4 regions of the Kitasatospora sp. NPDC034035 genome follow, and region 3 is predicted to be linked to each of the others. Evidence: riboswitches for the same ligand, from Rfam matches in the RefSeq annotation. Region 3 holds a riboswitch; each other region holds the start of a gene.

Region 1 (5,024 bases), on a different contig from region 3:
CGCGGTACGCGCCCGCGTCGATCCGACCGGCCGCCAAGTCGGCGCGGGCGACGCGCAGTTCGGTGGTCTGCGGGAAGGATCCGATGGTGGTGGTCGGCAGCAGCGGCAGGCCGAGCCGGGCGCGTTGGGCCGCCGCCCGGACGGGGTAGGGCTGGGCGCGGCGGGTGTCGGCCCCGGTGACGGCGGCGACCCGGGCCCGGACCGCCGGGTCGCGGGTGATCGGGGAGGTGGCCCGGGAGGCCAGGTCGGCGCGGTTCGCGGCGAGTTCGGCGGTGATCGCACCGGCGCCCTCCCGCAGACCGCGGGCCAGCAGGGCGACCTCGGCGGCCTTCTGCCGGGCGAAGGCCAGCCATCGGGCGATCTGCGGGTCGATGTCGCGTTCGGCGGCGGCGTCGATCGGCACGTGCAGCAGGGAGCAGGACGGCGCGACGTCCACGCTGTCGGCGAGGCCGAGCAGGGTCGCCAGGGTGGCCAGCGACTTCTCCAGGTCGTTGATCCAGATGTTGCGGCCGTCGACGACTCCCGCGACCAGCCGCTTGCCGGGCAGGCCGCCGGCGGCGGCGAGGTCGTTCAGGTTGGCGGCGGCCGGGCCGGTGAAGTCCAGCGCCAGGCCCTCGACCGGGGCCTTGGCGAGCACCGGCAGGGCGTCGCCGAGGCGGTCGAAGTAGCTCGCGACCAGCAGCTTGGGCCGGTCGGCGAGGCCGCCCAGCTCGCGGTAGGTGCGGGCGGCGGCGTTGAGTTCGGCCGGGGTGCGGTCCTGGACGAGGGCGGGCTCGTCCAGTTGCACCCATTCGGCGCCCGCCGCCCGCAGGTGGGCGAGCAGTTCGGCGTAGACGGGCAGCAGCCGGTCCAGCAGGGTGATCGGCTGGAAGTCCTCGGCCACCCCGGGAGCGGGCTTGGCGAGCAGCAGGTAGGTCACCGGACCGACCAGCACCGGCCTGGCGGCGTGGCCGAGGACGAGGGCCTCGCGCAGCTCGGCGACCGCCTTGGCCGGGTTCGCGGCGAAGACCGTGTCGGAGCCCAACTCCGGTACGAGATAGTGGTAGTTGGTGTCGAACCACTTGGTCATCTCCAGCGGCGCCACCTCCTGGGTGCCGCGTGCCATGGCGAAGTAGCCGTCCAGGGGATCGGTGTCGACCGCGGACCGGTGTCGGGCGGGGATCGCGCCGACGGCGACCGTCGTGTCCAGCACGTGGTCGTAGAGGGAGAAGTCTCCGGTCGGGACTTCCCCAACCCCGGCCTCGGCGAGCTGGGCCCAGCTCTCCCGGCGCAGGTCGGCGGCGGTGTTCAGCAGCGCCTCGGCGGTGACCGCGCCCTTCCAGTACCCCTCGATCGCCTTCTTCAGTTCCCGGTTGCGACCCTGCCGGGGGTAGCCGTACGCGGTGGCTGCGGTGGTGGTTGCGGCGCCGGTGGTGGTGGCGGTGGTGGCGACTGCGGTGGTGCTGGTGGTGGTCGCTGCGGACTTCGCTGTCAAGGGACTCTCCTTCGCGAGCCTGATTCCTCTGGTCCCCGATGACGGGACGAAGGCGCGAAGGGGTGACGAACCGGACGGGCGCCCGCACGTGGGCGCGGCTCCGTCTGGTAGGTACGCCGACCCGCCCTCGAGGTCACCGGATCTCCGCGCGCGATCGGTCGCGCGCGGGCAGTGGCAGGTCTTCGGACTCGCGGGCACAGCCGCCCTGCTTCCAGGGCGGACACCTACTGGCCGTCGCTTCCCAGACCCGTCCCGGGCCCAGTGCGTATGACGGCGGTCGTTCCCACTCACCGCTGCGGGGCAGTCCCGGATTCCCACCGGGTTCCCTCTTGCGACGCGCCTGCCTGGCGGACAGGGCGAACCAGCTGCACGGCCAGCTTAGGCGCAGGACCGCGGGAGCTGAACAGGGATTCGCTCAAATCGTCCGGATACTGGGACGGCGTCGACGCGAGGAGCGGCCGGAGGACCAGGCTTCCCCATCGCGGGAGTCGGAACATGACGGCTCGTCACGGCGGGACCCACCGACACCCACCGGCGTCGCGACCCGGCTCCGCCGGTGCGGAGCAGCCCGCCTCCGCCGGTGCGGAGCAACCCGCCTCATCCTCCGGACAATTGATGGGCAAAGCCCGGTAAAGGCTGCGAACGGCACCTTGAGGTTGTCGAACACCCGTCAGTAACCTCATGGCGGTGCCGAAGCGGCCGGGCCCGACCGTGAACGGTACGGGCCTCCGACATGCCCATGCATGTCATGGCCACACCACCCTGCTCACCCGGGGTGCGTGCCCCACCTCCCGTACAGCGCAAGCACCATGCCGGTCCACGGCCATCCGCCGTGGCCGACGAGCACCTGCACGTGATCCGTCAGCACGGGCCCGAGCCCGTCCCGGCGAGCACCCCAACTGCCGGCACCGGCCGCGCCCTCACCCCCACGGAGGGTCGACTCTTGCGCTTCCACTCCCCCAGCGGTGCGCGCCCTGCCCGGGCGCGCAGACTGCTCGCCGCCCTGCCCGCCTTCGCGCTGGCCGCCACCGGCCTGCTCGCGGCCACCGCCCCCGGCGCCGCCGCCGTCCCCGGCGGGACCGCCGGCACCGGCCCCACCACCGGTGTCACCACCAAGCACGTCTGCGCCGCCCCGACCCACCCCGGCGAAATGGCCTGCCTCGCGCTCGCCCGCACCGACCTCGTCCAGCACCTCGCCCTGGCTCCGGACATCAACCCCTCCGGCCTGGGCCCCAGCGACCTCGCCTCCGCCTACAACCTCCCGACCTCGGCCGGCGCCGGCGCCACCGTCGCCATCGTCGACGCCCAGGACGACCCCAACGCGGAGTCCGACCTCGCCACCTACCGCTCCCAGTACGGCCTGCCCGCCTGCACCACCGCCAACGGCTGCTTCAGGAAGGTCGACCAGCGCGGCGGCACCAGCTACCCGACCGCCGACAGCGGCTGGGCCGGCGAGATCTCGCTCGACGTCGACATGGTCAGCGCCGTCTGCCCCAACTGCCACATCCTGCTGGTCGAGTCCGACGACGCCAACATGAGCAACCTCGGCGCCGCCGTCAACACCGCCGTCTCGATGGGCGCCAAGTACGTCTCCAACAGCTACGGCGGCGGCGAGGACTCCACCGACCCGAGCTCCGACACCAGCTACTTCAACCACCCCGGCGTCGCCATCACCGTCTCCTCCGGTGACTCCGGCTACGGCGTCGAGTACCCGGCCGCCTCCCAGTACGTGACCGCCGTCGGCGGCACCAGCCTCAACCGCGCCTCCACCGCCCGCGGTTGGACCGAGAAGGTCTGGGGCAGCAGCTCCGGCGGCAACGGCGCCGGCTCCGGCTGCTCCGCCTACGACGCCAAGCCGAGCTGGCAGCACGACACCGGCTGCGGCAAGCGCACCGTCGCCGACGTCTCCGCCGTCGCCGACCCGGCCACCGGCGTCGCCGTCTACCAGACCTACGGCGGCTCGGGCTGGAACGTCTACGGCGGCACCAGCGCCTCCTCCCCGATCATCGCCTCCGTCTACGCCCTGGCGGGCACCCCGGCCGCCGGCACCGCCCCGGCCTCCTACCCGTACGCGCACACCGGCTCCCTGTACGACGTCACCAGCGGCGCCAACGGCAGCTGCTCCCCGTCCTACCTGTGCACCGCCGCCGCCGGCTACGACGGCCCGACCGGCCTCGGCACGCCCAACGGCACCGCCGCCTTCACCAACGGCAGCACCGGCGGCAACACCGTCACCGTGACCAACCCGGGCAGCCAGAGCACCGCCCAGGGCTCCGCCGTCAGCCTGCAGATCCACGCCACCGACTCGGCCTCCGGCCAGTCCCTCGGCTACGGCGCCACCGGCCTGCCCGCCGGCCTGAGCGTCGACGCCGCCACCGGCCTGATCACCGGCACCGCGAACACCGCCGGCACCTTCACCGTGACCGTCACCGCCACCGACGGCACCGGCGCCAGCGGCTCCACCACCTTCGGCTGGACCGTCACCGGCGCCGGCGGCGGCTGCACCCCCGCCCAGCTCCTCGGCAACCCCGGCTTCGAGACCGGCAGCGCCACCCCGTGGACGGCCAGCGCCGGCGTGATCGACAACTCCGGCAGTGAGCCCGCCCACGGCGGCAGCTGGAAGTCCTGGCTCGACGGCTACGGCTCCGCCCACACCGACACGCTCGCCCAGACCCTGGCCGTACCGGCCGGCTGCAAGGCCGCCCTCAGCTTCTACCTGCACATCGACACCGCGGAGTCGGGCAGCACCGCGTACGACAAGCTGACCGTCTCGGTCAACGGCACCACGCTGAAGACCTACTCCAACGTGGACGCCGCGGCCGGCTACCAGCAGCGCACCTTCGACCTCTCCGCCTACGCCGGCCAGAACGTCACCGTGAAGTTCACCGGCACCGAGGACAGCTCCCTCCAGACGAGCTTCGTCATCGACGACACGGCCCTCACCGTGTCCTGACCATCTCCTGACCGTACGATCCGTGGGGCTGCGGCAGCCGGCTGCCGCAGCCCCACCGCCTTCCACCCGTCGGCAGCGGCGGACCACCGGGCGGGGTGGTGCGCCTGCCGAACGGTCAGCCGCTCTGCGCGCCGGCCGTCAGCAGGCCGGCCGACTTCCGGTAGGTATCCGGGGTGTGGCCGGTCTGCCCGGCCCTCCGGCCCTCTCGCGCGCGCCGCGCGGCAGGGCCTCGGGGCGGGGGGGTCAGCTCAGGGTGCGGACTGCGGCGGCGTCGTAAGGGTGCAGGTCGGCGAAGCGGCCGGCGAGGACCTTCGCGGCCCACTGCGGGTCCTGGAGGAGGGCGCGGCCGACGGCGACCAGGTCGAACTCGTCGCGCTCCAGCCGGTCGAGCAGGTTGTCGATGCCCTGGACCGGGGCGCCCTCGCCCATGAAGGCGCGGACGAAGTCGCCGTCGAGGCCGACCGAGCCGACGGTGATGGCGGTGCGGCCGGTGAGCTTCCTGGTCCAGCCGGCCAGGTTGAGGTCGGAGCCGTCGAACTCGGGGATCCAGTAGCGGCGGGTCGAGGCGTGGAAGGCGTCGGCGCCGGCCTCCGCGAG
Region 2 (5,024 bases), on a different contig from region 3:
AGTGAGCGGTCGGTGATCTCGCGCAGGTCGGCGGGGTCCCGGGCCAGAGCCTTCTCGACCTGGGCGGGGAGGTCTCCGTCGGGGTCGAGCACGGGTGCGGCCTGGCCGAAGGCGTAGCTGGGGGAGCGCGGGTCGAGCTCGGCGGCGCCGGTGGCGACGAGCATGGTGGGGCGTTCCAGGGCGGCGCCGTAGAAGGAGACCGAGCCGTGGTCGCCGATCAAGACGTCGGCGGCGACCAGGGCGGCCTGCCAGCCCTGGTGCGGCGGGATCAGGCGCAGGCCCATCCGGCGGGCGGCGTCGAGCAGGGACTCCGGGTCGTGCCGACTCCAGATGTTGGGGTGCAGGACGACGGCCACGGTGTACTCGTCGGCGGGCAGCCGGCGGACCAGGCGCTGGGGCAGGTCGGGGCGGCGGCCGAATAACGAGTGCTCGCTCCAGGTGGAGTTGACGACGACGAGCCGTCGGCCGTCGACGGCGCCGAGTGCGGCGCGGTAGGTGTCGCGGGAGCGTCGGCTGTGCAGCATCCGGTCGAAGCACGGGTCGCCGACCACGTGGGCGACGTCCAGTGCCTCGGGGCAGGAGTCCCGCAGGCGGTCCAGTTGCTCGGGGTGGGAGAGGCCGAGGACGTCCACGAACACCCGCCCGCGGTGGGTGAGTTCGTTGCGGGACAGGCCGGCGGCGCTGACCGTGTCGCCGGTGGACTCGGTCACCAGGCGGTTGTAGCCGGCGCCGTGGGGGAGGACGACGAGCCGGGCGTCCAGGCGGTGCATGGAGGAGTGGACGGCGCAGGCGACGGCCAGGTCGAAGCGGTGCCGGACGGCGTCCTCCCAGTCCAGCACGGTGAAGCCGGGCAGGCCGTGCAGGTACTCGTCGAGGGCGCGGTCGGCGAAGGCGGAGCCGGGGTTGACGGTGAAGTACCGGGCGATGCCGTCGGGGTTCAGCAGGGTGAGGACGTCCAGGACCCGGGTGGCCGAGGTGAGGGTGCGGGCGACCGCCAGCACGCGGGCCTTGACCGGTCGGGTGTTCCAGCGGTCGGCGGGCCAGACGTGGGGGTGGGACGGCACACCATGATCGTACTCATCCGGGGTGGCGCGCCGGGTGCTGTTTCCCGAGTGTCGGTCAGCCCGCCGCTGCGGTGGGCTCGTGATGCTCGGCGGCGGCGCACGCGTCGAGGAGGGGGCGCATGTCCTCGTCCACGAGCCGGTAGCGCACCACACGTCCGTCCTTGTCGCCGGTGACCACGCCGGCCGTGCGGAGCAGCCGCAGGGCCTGGGACACGGCGGTGTCGCGCATGCCGGTGGCGACCGCGAGATCGGTGACGGCGAGCGGGCCGGCCCGGTGGAGGGCGAGCAGCAGGGCGAGCCGTCCGGGGTCGGCGAGCAGGGAGAACCGCTCGGACCAGGACCGGACGTGCGCGGCGTCGCCGATCGCGGCGATGGCCTCGCAGACCCGGTGTCCGTCGATGGTGCGGTGGCCCGCGCGGTCGGCCGGTACGAGATGCATGCGGACATTCTTGCAGGCGGCGTGCTGTGATCCTGGACACCTGCGCAGGTGCGCAGCCTTGCATGGGTCGGGGCGTGGCCCCTACGGTGTTGCCCGCCGTGGTGCTCGGGAAGACCGGTGACGGACCCTCAGGGGTCCGGATTCCGGAGCGGCCCTCGCCACTGTGATCGGGTCACTCCTCCGTCCCCGGAGGAGTGTCGTCCGTACCCACGACGCCACTGGGTGCCTCGCGCACCTGGGAAGGCGGGTACGGACGTCCCGTAAGCCAGGAGACCGGCCACGGCATCTCACGAAGTGATTCCACGAGGTGCTGGAGCGTGATCCGAAGATGACCCTGCCCGAAACCGCCGCCGCAGACGTGAAAGCGGGCGTGAGAACGGTCCCGTCCGTGCTGCCCACCTTCCGGTGGAAGCGCGAGGACACCGTCCGTACGGCCGGGCTGATGGGGGTGATCCTGGCCATGCACGTGGTGGCCTTCGGGACGCTCATCTTCCTGGTCGCACCCGAACGGTACGCGGTCGGTACCCAGGTCTTCGGGGTGGGCCTGGGTATCACCGCGTACACCCTCGGCATGCGGCACGCCTTCGACGCCGACCACATCGCGGTGATCGACAACACCACCCGCAAGCTCATGGCGGACGGCAAGCGGCCGGTCTCGGTGGGCTTCTGGTTCGCCCTCGGGCACTCCTCGATGGTGGTCCTCATGTCCGCCCTGGTGGCGGGCGGCGCGCAGCTGGCGAGCACGCTGATGGACGACGACTCGGCCACCCACAAGTGGCTCGGCATGATCGGGACGACCACCTCCGGCGTGTTCCTCTACCTGATCGGCGCGCTCAACCTGGCGGCGCTGCTCGGCATCATCAAGGTGTTCCGGGCGATGCGGGCCGGGCAGTACGACGAGGCGGAGCTGGAGGCGCACCTCGACTCGCGCGGCTTCATGGCCCGGGTGCTGAACCGGGCGACCCGCTCGATCACCCGGCCCGGGCAGATGTTCCCGGTCGGCATGGTGCTGGGCCTGGGCTTCGACACCGCGACCGAGGTCACCCTGATGGTGATGGCGGGCTCGGGCGCGGCCTCCGGGCTGCCCTGGTACGCGATCGTCTGCCTGCCGCTGCTGTTCGCGGCCGGGATGAGCCTGTTCGACACCCTGGACGGGACGTTCATGAACTTCGCGTACCAGTGGGCCTTCGCCAACCCGGTTCGCAAGGTGTACTACAACCTGACCATCACTGGGCTGTCGATCGCGGTGGCCTTCATCATCGGCACCATCGAACTGATCGGCGTGCTGCACGAGAAGCTCGACCTGACCGACCCGGTGACCGGCTGGATCGCGGACATCTCGCTGGACAACGTCGGCTACGCGATCGCCGGGCTGTTCGTGGTGGTCTGGGCGGTGGCGATCGGGTACTGGAAGCTCGCCCGGGTCGAGAAGCGCTGGGCACCCGAGGGGTCGTGAGCCGGAGGGCATGAGAGTGGCTCATGGGGCCGGGGCATGAGCCGCGCTCATGCGGCAGCGCCATGAGCTCGACTCATGAGGTCGGGCCATGAGGACGGCTCATGCGGCCGCCCCATGAGGACAGCTCATGCGGCAGCGCCATGAGCGTCACTCATGCGGCCGCGAGCAGCACCCGGCCGGAACGGTGGAGATCATCCGGGTCGACGAGGGCGAGCCGGCCCTGGTGCACGACGAGCGCGGACACCCGGTGCCGGTCGGCAGCACGGTCTTCTTCGGCGCCTCCTACCCGCACGTCTGCCGCAACCCGGGGCGGCGGATGCCGGCGCTGACCATGGTGGTCTCCGCCCGGCCGCCGCGCTGACCCCTGTCGTCGCGCGCCGAACGGCGCCTGCCCGAGGTGTCCCGGGGTTCCGTCGGGAGTGCTCGGCGGGCGGTTCGGCCCGGGGGTTCGTAGGCTCGACGCATGGCGGATGCGTACGCGGGTCGGCGGGAGCGGGTGAGGGAGCACTGCAGTGCGGCCGGGGCCGATGCGGCGCTGATCACCCGGGCGGCGAACGTGCGGTATCTGACGGGCTGCGCGCCCTGTGGAGCGACCTTGCTGCTGACCAGGGAGCGGGTGTTGCTCGCGCTGCCGGACGACCTGCCGCCGGACGACTCCGGGGAGCACCTGATCGCCCCGGACGTCCCCCAGCTGCCAGTGGCGGCCGGGGCGGACACCGCGCTGGCCGCCGCGGCCGCCGCGGCGAGCTTCGGGGTGGCGGCTCTGGCGGTGGAGGAGCACGACCTGACCGTCAGCCGCCACCGGGCGGTGGCGGGCCTGGCCGAGCGGGCCCGGTTGGTCGACCTGGGGCAGGTGGTCGAGCGGCTGCGGGTGGTCAAGGACGAGCACGAGATCGCCGATCTGCGGATCGCCGCCGAGATCGCCGACCAGGCGCTCGGCGAGCTGCTGGAGTCGATCCTGGTCGGCCGCACCGAGCGGCACCTGGCGATGGAGCTGGAGCGCCGGATGATCGACCACGGCGCGGACCGGGCCGCCTTCCCGGTGTCGGTCGGCACCGGCAGCCACTCCGGCCAGGCCGCCCACCAGCCGACCGACCGCCGGGTGGAGGAGGGTGACTTCCTGACCGTCGTGATGGGCGCGCAGTACCGCGGTTACGGCGTTTCCACCGCCCGCACCTTCGTGATCGGGGCCGCGCCCGCGCCCTGGCAGGTGGAGCTGCACCGGCTGGTCTTCCGGGCCCAGCGGGCCGGCCGGGAGGCGCTCGGACCGGGCGTGGAGCAGTGCGTACCCGACCGGGCCGCCCGGCAGGTCCTGGAAGCGGCGGGCCACAGCGAGGCCTCGCCGCACCCGGTGGGCCACGGCATCGGGTTGGAGATCCGGGAGGCGCCGCGCCTCGGTCCGTCGGACATGGGTAAACTGGACAGCCGCGTGCCGGTCACCGTCGGCCCAGGGGTTCATCTCCCGGGCAAGGGTGGTGTCCGGATCGAGGACACGCTCGTCGTCCGCCCCCTCGAAGAGGGCGGGCCCGAGTTGCTCACCATCACCACCAAGGAGCTCCTCGCCCTGTGACCGCGGCCGCTCGACGGCCGTGGGCGGCAGGACGCAATCCCTTGGTTCCTTGACAGCTATATCCAGGAGTAAGTGCGCCCGTGGCTTCCACGAACGATCTCAAGAACGGCATGGTCCTCAAGCTGGACGGCGGCAAGCTCTGGTCTGTCGTCGAGTTCCAGCACGTGAAGCCCGGCAAGGGCCCGGCCTTCGTGCGTACCAAGCTCAAGGAGGTCCTGACCGGCAAGGTCGTCGACAAGACCTTCAACGCGGGCACCAAGGTCGAGACCGCCAACGTCGACAAGCGCGGCATGCAGTTCTCGTACATGGACGGCGAGAACTTCGTGTTCATGGACATGGACACCTACGACCAGCTGACCATCGAGAAGGCCGTCGTCGGCGACGCCGCCAAGTACCTGCTGGAGGGCTTCGAGGCCCTGGTCGCCACCAACGAGGGCGCGGTGCTGTACATCGAGCTCCCGACCTCCGTCGAGCTGACCATCGCCGAGACCGAGC
Region 3 (5,024 bases):
CCGTACGCCTCGTGGCGGCCGAGCCGCTCGGCCAGGTCGGCGGAGCGCTCGTAGGCGGTGAGCATGATGCGCTCGGCGATCAGCGTGGACAGCCGGGCGGCCTCGGCGGAGTCGAAGTCGAGCCGCAGCTTGAAGAAGACGTCCTGGAGGCCCATCACGCCGAGGCCCACGGGCCGCCAGCGGGAGTTGGAGGTGCCGGCCTCGGTGGTCGGGTAGAAGTTGATGTCCACGACGCGGTCGAGGAAGGTGACGGCGGTGCGCACGGTGGCGTCGAGCCGCTCCCAGTCCATGGCGCCCAGCAGGTCGTCGGCGGACGCCCCGGGGGCCACGTGGGCGCCGAGGTTGACCGAGCCGAGGTTGCAGACGGCGGTCTCGGAGTCGTCCGTGACCTCCAGGATCTCGGTGCACAGGTTGGAGGAGTGCACCGTGCGGCCCGGCAGCGCGGTCTGGTTGGCGGCGCGGTTGGAGGCGTCCTTGAAGGTCATCCAGCCGTTGCCGGTCTGCGCGAGGGTGCGCATCATGCGGGCGTACAGGGTCTGCGCGGGGATGGTGCGCACGGCCTTGCCGGCCAGCTCGGCCTTGCGGTAGGCCTCGTCGAAGTCGGCGCCCCACAGGTCGACCAGCTCGGGCACGTCGGCCGGGGAGAACAGCGACCAGTCCGCGTTGGCGTTGACCCGGCGCATGAACTCGTCCGGGATCCAGTGCGCCAGGTTGAGGTTGTGGGTGCGGCGGGCCTCTTCGCCGGTGTTGTCGCGCAGCTCGAGGAACTCCTCGATGTCGGCGTGCCAGGTCTCCAGGTAGACGCAGGCGGCGCCCTTGCGACGGCCGCCCTGGTTGACGGCGGCGACGGAGGAGTCGAGGGTGCGCAGGAACGGCACGATGCCGTTGGACTTGCCGTTGGTGCCGCGGATCAGGCTGCCGCGCGAGCGGATGCGCGAGTAGGACAGGCCGATGCCGCCGGCGTGCTTGGACAGGCGGGCGATCTGCGCGTAGCGGTTGTAGATCGAGTCCAGGTTGTCCAGCGGGGAGTCGAGCAGGTAGCAGCTCGACATCTGCGGGTGGCGGGTGCCGGAGTTGAAGAGCGTCGGCGAGGAGGTCAGGTACTCCAGGCGGCTCATCAGGCCGTACAGCTCGGCGACTTCGCGCACGGACTGCTCGTTGTCGCCGACCGCCAGGCCACAGGCGACGCGGAGCAGGAAGTGCTGCGGGGTCTCGATCACCTTGCGGGTGATCGGGTGGCGCAGCAGGTAGCGGGACTGCACGGTGCGCAGGCCGAAGTACTCGAAGCGGTCGTCGCCCTTGGTGTCGATCAGCGCGTCCAGGGCGGCGGCGTGCTTGGCGACGAACTCCGCGGTGGTGTCGCCGATCAGGCCCTCGGCGTGGCCGACGGTGATCGAGGCGGAGAAGGACGTGGAGCCCTGGCTGTTCGCCTCGTCGACGATCTCCAGGGCGAGCAGGCGGGCGGCGAGCTTCGAGTACTGGGGGTCCTCGGCGATCATCGACGCGGCGGCGTCCACGGCCAGCCCGCGCAGCTCGGCGAAGTCCGAGCCGGCGTGGCGGCCGCGCAGCGCGGCGGCGGCGACATGGCCGGGGTCGACCTCGGTGAGGTCGACGCTGCGGTCGGTGAGCAGCCGCAGCAGGGCGCCGCCGGGGTCGGAGACCTTCGGGTCGGTGAAGGCGGTACCGGAGCCCTGGGCGGGCAGGGTGGCTGAGGCAGCGGTGGTCAAGGCGCTCTCTCCTGGCGGCGATCGTCGGCGGTGATCGGAGTACCGGGCGATCGGGGCAGGGGAGCACGCGCGCGGGCGCAAGCGGCGTCCGTGCGACGGTGGCATCCCCGGCCCGCCCGCGAGGCCCGGAAGGTACTGCTGGTGCTGGCGCGGCCTCTGCGGGAGGGCCGTGGCGCACGCTGTCGGCAGGTCATCGGACTCGCGGGCAGGGCTCTTGGAGCCGCTCGCTCACCGCTGCGGGGCAGTCCCGGATTCCCACCGGGTTCCCCTGCATCGACAGCAGGGATGAGCATACATCTAGTGGCGCGAGTCCGATGCAGCCCCACATGTAGTGTCGCGGGGCACGACTGTTCGACTCATCGTGCGATAATCTGCTCAGGCTGGAGGGTGCCATCCCTGGCCCGTACGGGCATCGCACGGGCGCATCCGCACCTGGGTGGTCCCGCCCGCGGAGGCGCTCGCAGAGGCGCCCGCGGAGGCGCTCGCAGTCCCGCTCGAGGAGGCGCTCGGACCGGCACTGGCGGCAGCGCTCGGACCCGCACTCCCGGCAGCACCCGGATTCTCGACGCAGCGCCCCGTGTCCTGGTTGGCGAGCTGTCCCGTGGGGGTCACCCGCCAGCGCTGGTCGGGCCGCGAGGTGCAGCCGGTGAGGACGGGGAAACCGAGGCCCGGGTCCTCGACGCAGCGCCCGTTCTGCCCGATCGAGCCGTTGTCCCCCATCGTCCAGGTCTGGGCCGGCGAGCCGTCGCAGGTGCCGGCGCCGACCGCGGCCGGATCGCCCGCCACCCGGCTGTCCAGACAGAGACCGGGCAGGGCCGAGGTGATCGCGCCGCTCGGCTGTCCGGCGGCGGCCTGGAACGAGAAGGAGTCGCTGCCGAGGCCGGCGCCGCCGTCCCAGATCTCGAACCCGGCCTGGACGGCGCACAGGTAGGAGCCGGCCGGGACGTAGCCGCGCTGGATGGCGTCGCGGGTGAAGGCCCGCAGGTCCAGGTCGGTGACGGAGGTCGTGCCGGTGGCCATCTCGTAGGTGATCAGGGTGTGGCTGCTCTTCTTCGGGGCCTCGTACACGCGGTAGGAGGTGCCGCCGACCTGTAGGTCGCCGGTCCGCTGGCCGAACGGGGTCTTGCCGTTGCCGCGCAGCCAGATCATCAGCTCGGCGCTCTCGGTGAAGGAGCAGCTGGTCCGGCTGTTGCTGTACCAGACGTCGTACGAGACGTTGTAGACGCCGCCGTCGACCTGGGTGGTCTGCCAACTGCTGGTCGCGTACCGCAGGTTGTCCACCGGGATGGGCAGCGGGCCGGTGCCGGGCTGGAGCTGGGTGCTGATGTGCGGGTAGGCGCCGGGGCCGCGGTCCGGGTCCGTGAGGCTGGCGGGGCTGATCCCGCTGCGGGTCACCCGGAAGTCGGTGCCGGCGCCGCTGCTGCTGATGCAGAGGCCGCCGGTGGCGTTCCACTCGTTCGGGTTGATCAGGTAGCGGCCGGAGTCGACGGCCTGGGACGGGTAGCGGTTCTGCCCGGTGGAGCAGATCTCGCCGGCGGTCGCGGCCGGCAGCGGGGTGACGGCCGTGGTCGCCCGGACGGGCGCCTGCGGGTCCCGCGAGTCGTGCGGGATCAGCACCGCGCACAGGGCCAGCACGATCGCGATGGTCGGCGCGAGCCACCACCACGGGCGCAGGCCGCGGCGCCCGGTTCCGGGCACGACGGGGTGGGTCATGGGGCTCTCGCCTCCCTGCTGCGGTGTCTGCGGCCGGTGCGCGGGCCGGGGCGGTGGTGTCGTAGGCCGGTACGCGGGCCGGGGCGGGGTCGTGCTCACCCGGCGGGCGTGGAACTCGACCGGGGCTTGGTCGCGGGCGAGGTCGGCTTCTTGACCGGAGGCTTCTGGGTGGTGGCCGACGGGCTGGGGGAGGCCGGCGCGTCGGGGGAAGGGGCGGGTGCCGGGGCCGGCGCCGTGACGGTCAGGGCCGGCTCGGAGTGGACGGTCCAGGGCGTGTTGTAGCGCGGCGCGGAGACCCCGGCGGCGAACGCCTGGGCGGCGGCGGGGGACGCGGCTACCCGCCAGTCGACCTCCTTCCTCGCCTCGTACCAGATCACGCCGATGATGTCGGGGTGCTGGGCGAGCTGCGAGAACATCTCGGTGATCCACTGTGCCTTCAGCCCCGAGGTGTCGGTGGCCCCGGTCTCGGTGATCACCACGGGCTTGTGGCTGAACGCCCGGATCTGCTCGATGGTCGGCTGGAAGATCTGGTCGAACGACTTGTACTTCTCGACGCCGGTGGTGCCGTAGTAGCCGGACAGGCCGACCCAGTCGACGTAGTCGTCGCCGGGGTAGAGCGTGTTCAGGCTGGTGGCGTTCTCGTAGTCGACGTTGGGGCTCCACACCCAGGTGACCCGGGTGGCGCCGGCCTGCTTGAAGATGTCGTGGACGTGCCGCCAGGCCTGGACGTACTGGCCCTTCTTGTTGCCGTTGGACTGCTCGGCCCAGGGGTACCAGTAGCCGTTCATCTCGTGGGCGAAGCGCAGGGCGACGGGGTAGCCGAGGCCCTTGATGCCGTCGGCCCAGGTCTTGATGTAGTCGTCGAACCTGCCGTCGATGATGTTGGAGAGGGAGTACTCCGGCTGCTCGCCGCGGAGCTTGTCCTCCTTGGCTTCCTTGCGGTAGTCCCAGGGCTCCCAGGCGACCATCGGCATGATGCCGCGTTCGGCGACGGTGTCGAAGACCCGGCGGTCGAACTTCCGGTCCCACCAGCCGACCGAGAACTCCAGCACGTTCGGCTGGTGCTTGACGGCCGCGGTGAACTCGTCGAGCGGGCCGAGGTCGTAGGGGCCGGGCTTGGTCATGATGCCGGTGAACGCGCCGCCGGCCGGCGGGAACTGCGGGGGCGGGGGCGGTGTGGTGGGCGTCGCTGCCGCCGTCGGGCTCTGGCCGGCCGTCGCGGGGGTGGCGGTCGGTGACGCGGCCAGGGCGGTGGTCAGCCAACTCGGCATCGCCGTCGGGGCGGCGCCGGCGAAGGTGTACGGCTCCAGGTCGTGCGCACGGGAGAGCCGGGGCGCCAGGACGAAGGTGTACCCGACCATCAGGGCCAGGGCGACCAGGGCGGCGATCCGGGGGACGGTGATCCGCAGCATCAGCGGCTCCTCCGCTCGGTCCGGGAGCCGGCCCGGGCCGGCTCCAGCAGCTCCTCGAACTCGTCCTCGGCGAGGGCTCCTTCGACGGGTTCCTCGGATTCCTCGACGGCTTCTCCGAAGGCGTCCTCGACGTTTTCTCCGACGGGTCCTCCGACGGCTGCCCCGGTGCGCG
Region 4 (5,024 bases), on a different contig from region 3:
CAGCGCATATCGATCCCCGCTCTGTTGGTCACGGACCGGACGGTGTTCGTGCACCAGTCCACCGGCGCCCCGGCCGCCCGGCCACCGGGCTGGGCCGTCCGGGTCACTCGGCGCGGGGTCGGGGCGCGGGGACGGGGTCCGGCGTCGGGGCGCGGGGTCAGTCCGTGGCGGCGTCGAGGAGGTGCCAGAAGCGGGGGGTGAGGGAGTCGGTGGTGGGGGGTGGGGCGGCGCGGGTGGTGGCGCCCCAGTGGGTGGGGACGTGGTGTTCCTGGTGGAGGACGGTGAGAGCGGCGGCGAGGGTGTCGGCGGGGGCCGGGACGATGCGGGCGAGGGCACGGAGGTGGGGTTGCCAGCGGCCCGCGACGCACTGGCGGAGGAGCTGGCCGAGGGCCTCCCGGCGGCCGGTGGCCTCCACGAGCTCGGGCAGGGTCAGGTCGAGGACCTCGGCGAGGGCGCGGGTCTGTTCCTCGTCGCCGTCCCATTGGCCGGTCAGTTCGGCCTGCCGGTAGGTGGCGAGGACGGTGCCGGTGCGGTCGGCGACGGCGGCCTGGCCGAGTTCACGGGCGACGCGGTGGTCGCGCAGCCGTACCGGGCGGGTGTCCATCAGCTGGGCGGCGGGGCACCAGAGGGCGCGGGCGAGGGCGATGAACTCCGGTTCGCTGGGGCGCAGCTCGCCGGCCTCCCAGGCGAGGACGTGGGCGGGCAGCAGCCGGACGCCGTGCGCGGCCATGCCCTCCGCGACCTGCTCGGGGGTCAGGCCGAGGCCGGCCCGGTGGGCGCGGGCGGCCGCGGGGGAGAACGGCACCGGAGGCGGGACAGTGGGGGTCTTTCTGCGACGCATGCCACCGAACGGTAGGCGCGGACCGCGGTGCGCCCCAGCGACCGAACCCACGAAGCGGCCGGTCCGGGGGCGGTGCTCCGCTGGGCGATCCCACAGCGCGTCGGGGCGGTGCCCGGTGTGACCAACCCCTCCGTGACCTCGGTTGACTCCCGGTTCGGCCGCGTGATGGGATCCTGGGGCCAATCGGAGGCATGGAGAGGAAGCCGGTGCGAGTCCGGCGCGGTCCCGCCACTGTCACCGGGGAGCACGCTCGGAATGATCGCCACGGCGGGCCGTCAGAAGCCGCTGGAAGGCCCCGGGGGTGTGTCCGACCCGGAAGCCAGGAGACTCTCGCCCCCGCTACGTCGATCCAGGGCGCGGACCCTGAGTGAGGACACGCACGCGATGCAGGCTGCCCCGCCCCACCGGACTCCGAGCGGCCTTCCGCCGAGCTGTCTCCCGATGAGTTGTCTTCCGATCAGCCCCCTTCCGGCGTTCGTCCTGTGACCGTCCGTCCTGCGACCGGACGCCCCCTGGCCCGCGCCGCCACGTTCGCACTGGGCGCCGTCGCGGGCTACGCCGCCGACGCCCGCTTCGCCGACCCGCGCCGGGGCCACCCGGTGGCCGTCTTCGGCAGCGCGGCGACCCGGCTGGAGCGGCGCCTGTGGCGCGACGACCGTACGGCCGGGGCCGGGTACACGGCGCTGTGCGTGGGCGCGGTCGCGGCGGGCGCGCTCGCCCTGGACCGTACGGTGGGCCGGCGCCCGCTGAGCCGGGCGGCGCTGGCGGCGGCCGCGACCTGGACGGTCCTCGGCGGCACCTCGCTCACCCGGGAGGCCCGCGCCATCGGCCGCTCGCTGAAGGACGGCGACCTGCGGGCCGCGCGGGAGCGGCTGCCGCACCTGTGCGGGCGGGATCCGAGCGCGCTGGACGGGCAGCAGATCGCCCGCGCGGTGGTCGAGTCGGTGGCCGAGAACACCGCCGACGCCGTGGTGAACGCGCTGGCCTGGGGTGCCCTGGCGGGCACGCCCGGGCTGCTGGCGTTCCGTGCGGTGAACACCCTGGACGCCATGGTGGGACACCGTTCGCCGCGCTACGCCCGGTTCGGCTGGGCCTCGGCCCGGCTGGACGACGTGGCGGGCTGGCCGGGCGCCCGGCTGACCGCACTGCTGACGGTGGCCGCCGCCCCGCAGCCCCGGACGGCCTGGCGGGTCTGGCGGCGCGACGGCTCCTCGCACCCGAGCCCGAACGCGGGCCAGGCGGAGTCGGCGTTCGCCGGGGCGGTGGGCGTGCGGCTGGGCGGCACACTGCGGTACGGCGAGCGCGTGGAGCACCGTCCGGTGCTGGGCGCGGAGCTGCGGCCGGTGACGGCGGACGACATCGAGCGGGCCTGCGCGCTCTCCCGGCGGGTGGGCGCGCTGGCACTGGGTACGACGGTCGCGGGGCATCTCGTGATCAGGGCGTTCGGTAAGAGGAGGGGTGGGGCATGAGCAACGCGCTGCTGGTCGCCGGGACGACCTCGGACGCGGGCAAGAGCGTGGTGACGGCCGGCATCTGCCGCTGGCTGGCCCGCCAGGGTGTGCGGGTCGCGCCGTACAAGGCCCAGAACATGTCGTTGAACTCCTTCGTCACCGCCGACGGCGCCGAGATCGGGCGGGCCCAGGCGATGCAGGCGCAGGCCGCCCGGGTGGAGCCGGAGGCGGCGATGAACCCGGTGCTGCTGAAGCCCGGCGCGGACGGCCGCAGCCAGGTGGTGCTGCTGGGCAGGCCGGTCGCCGAGGTGGGTGCGCTGGACTACCGCGAGCGCAAGCCCGTCCTGCTGGAGCGCGCCCTGGAGTGCCTGGCCGACCTGCGCCGCCGCTACGACGTGGTCGTCTGCGAGGGCGCCGGCTCGCCCGCCGAGATCAACCTGCGCGACCGCGACATCGCCAACATGGGCCTGGCCACGGCCGCCGGGCTGCCGGTGGTGGTGGTCGGGGACATCGACCGCGGCGGCGTGTTCGCGGCGATGTACGGGACGCTGGCGCTGCTGTCGGCGGAGGACCAGCGGCACGTGGCCGGCTGGTTCGTCAACAAGTTCCGCGGCGACGCGCGGCTGCTGGCGCCCGGGCTGGAGATGCTGCACGAGCTGACCGGCCGTCCGGTGCTGGGCACCCTGCCGATGCTGCCCGGACTGTGGCTGGACGCCGAGGACTCGCTGGACCTGTCGACGGTGGTGGACCGGGTCGACGGGCGCGGGCCGCTCGGGGCGGACGTGCTGCGGGTGGCCGTGGTGCGCTTCCCCCGGCTGTCCAACTTCACCGACCTGGACGCGCTGGCGCAGGAGCCGGGCGTGCTGGTGCGCTGGGCCACCAGACCCGAGGAGCTGGCCGACGCCGACCTGGTGGTGCTGCCCGGCACCCGGGCCACCGTGGCGGACCTCGCCTGGCTGCGCGAGCGCGGCCTGGAGCCGGCGCTGAAGGCGCGGGCGGCGGCCGGGCTGCCGGTTCTCGGGGTGTGCGGCGGCTACCAGATGCTGGCGCGCGGGATCGTCGACGAGGTGGAGTCCAAGGCGGGCGCCGTCGACGGGCTCGGCCTGCTGCCGACGCAGGTGCGGTTCGGCGCCGAGAAGGTGCTGGCGCGGCCGGTCGGCGAGGCGTTCGGGCACCGGGTCGAGGGCTACGAGATCCACCACGGGGTGGTGGCCGTGGAGGGGGGCCAGGCGTTCGTCTCCGATGGCCGAGGGCAGAGTCTGGACGGCTGCCGGGTGGGCTCGGTCTGGGGCACGACCTGGCACGGCGTGCTGGAGAACGACGACTTCCGTCGCGAACTCCTGCGCGAGGTCGCCGAGTTGGCGGGCCGGGCGTTCGTCCCGGCGCCGGACACCTCCTTCGCCGAGGCGCGCGAGGCCCGGCTGGACCGGCTGGGCGACCTGATCGAGGAACACGCGGACACCGACGCGCTGTGGAAGCTGATCGAGGGCGGGGTGCCGGCGGCCGGATCGCTGCCGTTCCTGGCGCCCGGGGCACCTGGGAGTGACGCATGACTGACGTCCGCTATCCGTTCACCGCGATCGTCGGCATGGCCGACCTGCGGCTGGGGCTGCTGCTGAACGCGGTCTCCCCGGCCGTGGGTGGCGTGCTGGTCCGCGGCGAGAAGGGCACCGCGAAGTCGACCATGGTGCGCGCGCTGGCCGGCCTGCTGCCGTCCATCGCCGCCGTGGACGGCTGCCGCTTCGCCTGCGACCCGGCCGCGCCCGACCCGCAGTGCCCGGACGGGCCGCACTCCGCCGCCGGGAGCCACGAACGGCCGTCCCAGCTGGTCGAGTTGCCGGTCGGCGTGGCCGAGGACCGGATCGTCGGCTCGCTCGACCTGGAGCGCGCGCTGGCCGAGGGCGTCAAGGCGTACGAGCCCGGGCTGCTCGCCAAGGCACACCGCGGCGTGCTCTACATCGACGAGGTGAACCTGCTCCAGGACCACGTGGTGGACCTGCTGCTGGACGCCGCCGCGATGGGCCGCTCGTACGTCGAGCGCGAGGGCGTGTCGGTGCGGCACGCGGCCCGGTTCCTGCTGGTCGGCACGATGAACCCGGAGGAGGGCGAGCTGCGGCCGCAGCTGCTCGACCGGTTCGGCCTGACCGTCGAGATCGCCGCCACCCGGGACCCGGCCGAGCGCGCCGACGTGGTCCGCCGCCGGCTCGCCTACGACGCCGACCCGGCCGGCTTCGCCGCGCGGTTCGCCGAGGAGGAGCGGGCACTCGCCGAACGCATCACCGCCGCACGGGAGTTGCTGCCCAAGGTCGAGCTGACCGAGGTGGCGCTTCGTCAGATCACCGCCGTGTGTGCCGCGTTCGAGGTGGACGGCCTGCGCGCGGACATCGTGATGGCCCGCACCGCCGTCGCGCTCGCCGCCTGGGACGGGCGCACCGAGGTGCTGGAGGAGGATGTCCGCAAGGCCGCCCAGCTGGCGCTGCCGCACCGGCGCCGCCGCAACCCCTTCGACGCGCCGGGGCTGGACGAGGAGCAGCTGGACCGGACGCTGGAGGAGCACGCCCAGGGGGACGACCCCGAGCCCGAGGGCGACGGCCCGGGGCCGGACGGCGACGGCCCCGACCCCGAGGGCGGCCCGGACGGCGGCGGCCCGGACGGTGGTGGTCCGGACGGCGGCGGGGCGCCCGAGCCCTCCGACGGCGGCGCCCCGGAGGCGTCCACGACCGGCGGGGACG

What was found. A riboswitch is a leader RNA that binds a small molecule or an ion and turns the genes downstream of it on or off. The one in region 3 is predicted to bind cobalamin.
Region 1: another riboswitch for cobalamin. It lies ahead of metE (5-methyltetrahydropteroyltriglutamate--homocysteine S-methyltransferase); the one in region 3 lies ahead of ACZ52J_RS10760 (ribonucleoside-diphosphate reductase subunit alpha).
Region 2: another riboswitch for cobalamin. It lies ahead of nicT (Nickel transporter NicT); the one in region 3 lies ahead of ACZ52J_RS10760 (ribonucleoside-diphosphate reductase subunit alpha).
Region 4: another riboswitch for cobalamin. It lies ahead of ACZ52J_RS22395 (cobalamin biosynthesis protein); the one in region 3 lies ahead of ACZ52J_RS10760 (ribonucleoside-diphosphate reductase subunit alpha).

The regions. Positions count from the first base shown of each region.
Region 1 is NZ_JBVISA010000021.1:111,044-116,067, forward strand. It holds gene metE (5-methyltetrahydropteroyltriglutamate--homocysteine S-methyltransferase) at 1-1,474, opposite strand, end outside; cobalamin riboswitch at 1,631-1,856, opposite strand; gene ACZ52J_RS27585 (putative Ig domain-containing protein) at 2,418-4,427, shown strand; gene ACZ52J_RS27590 (NADH:flavin oxidoreductase) at 4,671-5,024, opposite strand, start outside.
Region 2 is NZ_JBVISA010000005.1:152,414-157,437, forward strand. It holds gene ACZ52J_RS09325 (hypothetical protein) at 1-1,064, opposite strand, end outside; gene ACZ52J_RS09330 (ArsR/SmtB family transcription factor) at 1,120-1,503, opposite strand; cobalamin riboswitch at 1,586-1,799, shown strand; gene nicT (Nickel transporter NicT) at 1,832-2,959, shown strand; gene ACZ52J_RS09340 (cupin domain-containing protein) at 3,087-3,320, shown strand; gene ACZ52J_RS09345 (M24 family metallopeptidase) at 3,423-4,529, shown strand; gene efp (elongation factor P) at 4,610-5,024, shown strand, end outside.
Region 3 is NZ_JBVISA010000006.1:98,826-103,849, forward strand. It holds gene ACZ52J_RS10760 (ribonucleoside-diphosphate reductase subunit alpha) at 1-1,703, opposite strand, end outside; cobalamin riboswitch at 1,895-2,020, opposite strand; gene ACZ52J_RS10765 (GH12 family glycosyl hydrolase domain-containing protein) at 2,103-3,440, opposite strand; gene ACZ52J_RS10770 (glycoside hydrolase family 26 protein) at 3,536-4,852, opposite strand; gene ACZ52J_RS10775 (glycosyltransferase family 2 protein) at 4,852-5,024, opposite strand, start outside.
Region 4 is NZ_JBVISA010000015.1:140,311-145,334, reverse strand. It holds gene ACZ52J_RS22405 (alpha/beta hydrolase family protein) at 1-32, opposite strand, end outside; gene ACZ52J_RS22400 (helix-turn-helix domain-containing protein) at 158-841, opposite strand; cobalamin riboswitch at 1,039-1,170, shown strand; gene ACZ52J_RS22395 (cobalamin biosynthesis protein) at 1,324-2,310, shown strand; gene ACZ52J_RS22390 (cobyric acid synthase) at 2,307-3,845, shown strand; gene ACZ52J_RS22385 (putative cobaltochelatase) at 3,842-5,024, shown strand, end outside.